DNA from 2 places in the Paeniglutamicibacter selenitireducens genome. Region 1 is predicted to be linked to the other one. Evidence: riboswitches for the same ligand, from Rfam matches in the RefSeq annotation. Region 1 holds a riboswitch; the other holds the start of a gene.

The links. A riboswitch is a leader RNA that binds a small molecule or an ion and turns the genes downstream of it on or off. The one in region 1 is predicted to bind thiamine pyrophosphate.
Region 2: linked by a shared signal. The riboswitch ahead of thiM (hydroxyethylthiazole kinase) and the one ahead of ACSYDW_RS13070 (ECF transporter S component) in region 1 are both predicted to bind thiamine pyrophosphate.

The regions. Positions count from the first base shown of each region.
Region 1 is NZ_JBPULF010000007.1:90,159-92,534, forward strand. Features, by position in the region: gene ACSYDW_RS13065 (ATP-binding cassette domain-containing protein) at 1-254, opposite strand, end outside; gene ACSYDW_RS13070 (ECF transporter S component) at 268-903, opposite strand; TPP riboswitch at 958-1,080, opposite strand; gene ACSYDW_RS13075 (DUF4235 domain-containing protein) at 1,151-1,411, shown strand; gene mnhG (monovalent cation/H(+) antiporter subunit G) at 1,566-1,973, opposite strand; gene ACSYDW_RS13085 (MrpF/PhaF family protein) at 1,973-2,236, opposite strand; gene ACSYDW_RS13090 (Na+/H+ antiporter subunit E) at 2,233-2,376, opposite strand, start outside.
Region 2 is NZ_JBPULF010000009.1:31,776-34,151, forward strand. Features, by position in the region: gene ACSYDW_RS14880 (aldehyde dehydrogenase family protein) at 1-1,056, opposite strand, end outside; TPP riboswitch at 1,165-1,264, shown strand; gene thiM (hydroxyethylthiazole kinase) at 1,256-2,074, shown strand; gene thiE (thiamine phosphate synthase) at 2,071-2,376, shown strand, end outside.

The sequences.
Region 1 (2,376 bases):
GAGGAGTAGGCGTCGTCGTCCTCGTGGAGGACGCCGGCCAGCGCATAGAGCAGCGTCGACTTGCCCGCCCCGGAGGGGCCGGCCACCAGCACGCGCTGCCCGGCCGGGATCTCCAGGTCCAGCCCCTGCAGGGCCGGGTTGGCCCGGTCGGCGTGGCGCCAGCCCCAGCCCCTGGCCGTGACCGATACCCCGGTGCCCCGCTGGGTCGGGGAGGTGGCGCCTGCGGCCTGCTGCAATCCCGTACGGGTAGTCATCGGCGCGCTATCCCTAGCCGAAGGCCGGTTCGGTGGCTGCCTTGCGGCTCGCCAGTGCGCCGAGTGCCCCGGTCTTGGCCAGTGCCCGGGTGGCGAAGAAGGAAAGCAGGCCCGCGATGACCAGTCCGGAGACGGCCATGAAGGCGACGTAGGTCAGCTGCATGCCCACGGTGTATTCGGGGAACCAGCGGAAGATGAAGGCGTCGTTGATGCCGCCGAACAGGCCCGTGACGGCGCCGGCGAGCAGTGCGACGGGCAGGTTCCAGCGGCGGTAGCGGAACGCGGCGAAGACCGCCTCGGCACCCAGGCCCTGGATCAGGCCGGAGGCCAGTACCGTCAGCCCGAACTCCGAGCCGAGCAGGGCGCTCACCACGGCCGCGACGAGTTCGCAGAAGAGTGCGGCTCCGGGCTTGCGGATGATGAGCCCGCCAAGGACGGCAGGGAACAGCCACATGCCGGCCAGCAGGGCCGAGGACGGCGGGAAGGCCAGGAAGAGGACGTCGAACACGTGGTGGCTGTTGTTCCAGGCCCAGAAGATGACACCCGAGGACACGGCGATGACCGCGGCGATGACGATGTCGACGACGCGCCAGCTGCTGGTCCTGGGGGCGGTGGTGTTGTGGCCGTTGCGGCCTTCGATGGTGCTCATGGTGGTGATCCTCCTTGGATACAAGGAGGGGAGGGAATGCGCGCTTTTCGGCGCACCCCTGAGAACTCGACTTCCTTCGCCGGTACTAGCCGGGGCAGGTTCGAGGGTCTGCGGCTCTCCGCACTCTCAGCGCTTGTGTTGCGGCGCAGGCCGCACAGCGCTCCCCTGTCGTGGTTGTTTCAGTCCTGCCATGCTACCGCAGGTAAGCTGGGGGACGTACTGTTGCCGCAACAAACAGGGAGCGTCCATGAAAAGCTTGATGAAACTGCTCGGCCCGGCCATCACCATCGCCGCGGGGTTCCTTGGCGGGAAGATCGTCGACAAGCTCTGGATCGGGTTCACCGGCAAGCAGCCGCCCAAGCATGGCAACAAGGAAGCCCAGGCCGAGGCGACAATGCGCCAGGCCATCGGCTTCGCGGTGCTCTCGGCTGTCACCGCGGCGCTGATCCAGGTGCTCACCGACCGCGGCACCCAGAAGGCCATCGCGAAGTTCACCAAGGACTCGTAGGCCATCGGACACCAAGGACCCGAAGAACATTCTCTTCGGGTCCTTTTTCCTGCTTTCCTGCACGGAACCCATGGCACGGACGGCTGGCTTCCCCCCGTTCCCCGCATGCCGCGAGGCCGGTGCCCGGTCCTGGTCCTGGTCCTGGTCCATGAAGCTAGTCCATGAAGTCCGTGTGCCCCGCCGGAGGGTTCTGCCCGTGTTCCCGGGCCTCGCGCCGGCCCGCGGCCTCGACGACCGTTGCGAGTTCGTCCCCCACGAGGGTGTCGCGCTTGAGGTGGCGGGTGCGGTAGCCGGCGCGGCCGACCATGTGCGCCGAGACGGGGGCGGTGAGCAGCTGCACGATCCAGGCCAGCAGCAGCAGCGGAACCACGGCCCAGCTGCGCAGTTCCAGGCCGAGCGCGGAGAGCAGCAGGAACAGCCCCAGCACCTGCGGCTTCGTCGCGGCGTGCATGCGCGAGAGCAGGTCCGGAAAGCGGAGCATGCCGATGCCCGCGGCCAGGGACATGAGGCAGCCCAGGATCATGAAGACCCCGGCCACGACGTCGATCACGGTGTCGTTCATCAGGCGTTCCTCCGGTCCGTGACGTAGCGGGAGACGGTGACCGAGCCGATGAACCCGACAAGGCAGGCCAGGACCACGAACACCAGGTTGTTGGTGTGCTTGTTGACCGTCATCTCCAGGCACAGCGCCGCCGAAACGATCAGCAGCAGCACGTCGGTGGCGATGACCCGCTCGAGGATCGAGGGCCCCTTGACCAGGCGGATGATGGCCAGGAAGGCGGAAACAGCGAGGATCGTCCCGCAGATCCACAAGACGGCGTTCATGGCGTTCCTCCCGTGCCGGTGGCGGCGTTCGTCGATTCGGCGTTCAAGGCGTCAAGCTCGTCCCGGCTGCCCATGATCCGGATCAGTCTGGCCTCGAGGTCAAGGACGTCGGCACGGGCCTTCTCGACGCCTGCCTGGTC
Region 2 (2,376 bases), on a different contig from region 1:
GACCATCACCGTGGGCTCGATCTTCAGCGCCGCCTCGTCGTAGCCGCCGCCGAACACCACCTCCCCCTGGCCCAGGTAGGAGACCAGCCGGTCGAAGTGCGCCCGGTTCACGATCCGCCCGTAGTCGCGGCTCTGCAGCGGGGACTTGCCGTAGAACCCCGTGATGGCCTTGGCCAGCTGCTTCTCCAGGGCCTCTGCAGCGTTCCCGACGGCCAGCACGTAGTCCGGCGCCACGCATGTCTGCCCGGCGTTCATGAACTTCCCATAGGCCAGGCGCCGGGCCACCGCCGCGTGGGAGCCGTCCATCACCACAGCCGGGGACTTCCCGCCGAGTTCCAGGGTGACAGGCGTGAGGTGTTCGGCCGCGGCGCGCGCCACCACCTTTCCGACCTTTTCCCCGCCGGTGAAGAAGATATGGTCGAACTGCTGCTCGAGGAGCACCTTGCTGGTGCCGGCGCCGCCCTGGACCACGGCGTAGGCACGCTGGTCGAGGAACTGCGGGATCAGCTTGCCCAGGGCGATCGAGGTGGCGGGGGCCAGCTCGGAGGGCTTGAGCACCGCCGTGTTGCCGGCGGCGATGGCGGCCACCAGCGGGGCGAGCATCAGCTGCAGCGGGTAGTTCCACGGGCCGATGACCAGCACCACGCCGAGCGGCTGCGGCTCGATCTTTGCCGCGGCCGGGTGCAGCGCCAGCGGGATCTTCACGGCCTTGGATTCCATCCACTCCGAGAGGTGCAGCTGGGCGTGGTCGATCTCCGCGCGCACCATGTCGATCTCGGTCAGCTTCGCCTCGACGGCACTCTTGCCCAGGTCGTCGGCCAGCGCATCGAGGAAGTCCTGCTGGTGCGCATCGAGCATGCGCTCCAGGGCCTTGAGCTGCGAGGCCCTGAAGCGCCGCGGGTGCGCCAGGCGCGTGGAGACCACGTCGTGCATGGCCTCCACGATCTCGACGATGCGGGCCGGGTCCTCCGCAACGACCCGGGGAAGCTCAAGCTCGTTCGAGGCCGCGCTCCCCAGGGGAGCCACGGGTTCGGAAGTGTAAGGAAAAATGCCCATACCCAGAGCCTACGGCGCACCGGGCCGCGGTGGACAGTCTGCCGCGCCCGGGGGTGCGGCCCGGCGACACGCATTGCGCCGGGGCCCGGGCCGTGGGATAGGCTCGCGCATAGTGACACGGGGTGTCCGGCGCCTGCGCCGCACTGAGATAAGACCCGTCGCACCTGATCTAGTTCGTACTAGCGGAGGGATGTTGCTAATGGAATCCATTGCGCCTTCATTTGTTCTAAGCCCCGGCGGGCTGGCCGACTGTGTGTCGGCCCTGCGCGCCTCGACCCCCTTGGTCCAGTGCATCACCAACACCGTGGTCGCCAACTTCACGGCGAACGTGCTGCTGGCCTCCGGCGCCTCGCCGGCCATGGTGGACCTGCCCGGGGAGGCCGGCGATTTCGCCGCGCTCGCCTCTGGCACCCTGGTCAACCTGGGCACCCCGTACGCCGAGCAGCGTGCCGGGGCCCTTGAGGCCGTCGCCGCCGCCAACGCCGCGGGCACCCCGTGGGTGCTTGACCCGGTGGCCGTCGGCGCCCTGGGCATCCGCACCAAGCTGGCCTTCGAGCTGGCCGGGATGTCCCCCGGCCTCATCCGCGGCAACGCCTCGGAAATCATGGTGCTTGCCGAGTCCGGCAGCGGCGGGCGCGGCGTCGAATCCACGGATTCGGTGGAATCCGCGGCCGACCATGCCCGCGCACTGGCCCTGCGCACCGGGGCCGTGGTTGCGGTCTCCGGACCGAGCGACCTGGTGACCGACGGGGTGCGGACCGTGCTGGTGCACGGCGGCAGCGCCCTGCTGACGCGCGTGACGGGCGGCGGGTGCGCCCTCGGGGCCATCTGTGCCGCGTTCCTGGCGGTGCACGACGACGCGCTGGTGGCGACCGTCGCCGCCCACGCGTTCTACTCGGCAGCCGCCGAACGCGCCGAGGCCCTCGCCCAGGGGCCCGGATCCTTCGCGGCACACTTCCTGGACGCGCTCTCGCTGGTCGGCCCGCAGGACGTCTCGGGAAAGGCGGTGCAGGCATGATGCGCGATCCCGGTGTCTACCTGGTGGCCGATTCGGCCTCGACAGCAGGCCGCCCGCTGGAGGAGGTCGTCGCCGCTGCCGTCGCCGGCGGCGTGCGGGTGATCCAGCTGCGCTGCAAGGACATGCCCGCCGCCCGGTTCCTGGAGGTGGTCCGCAAGTGCGCGGTGCACACCGAGGGTCGGGCCGACCTGCTGGTCAACGACCGGGTCGACGTGTTCCTGGCCGCCCGCGCCGCGGGCGCCAGCGTGCAGGGTGTGCACATCGGCCAGTCCGACCTCCCCGCGGACCTGGTCCGCCAACTC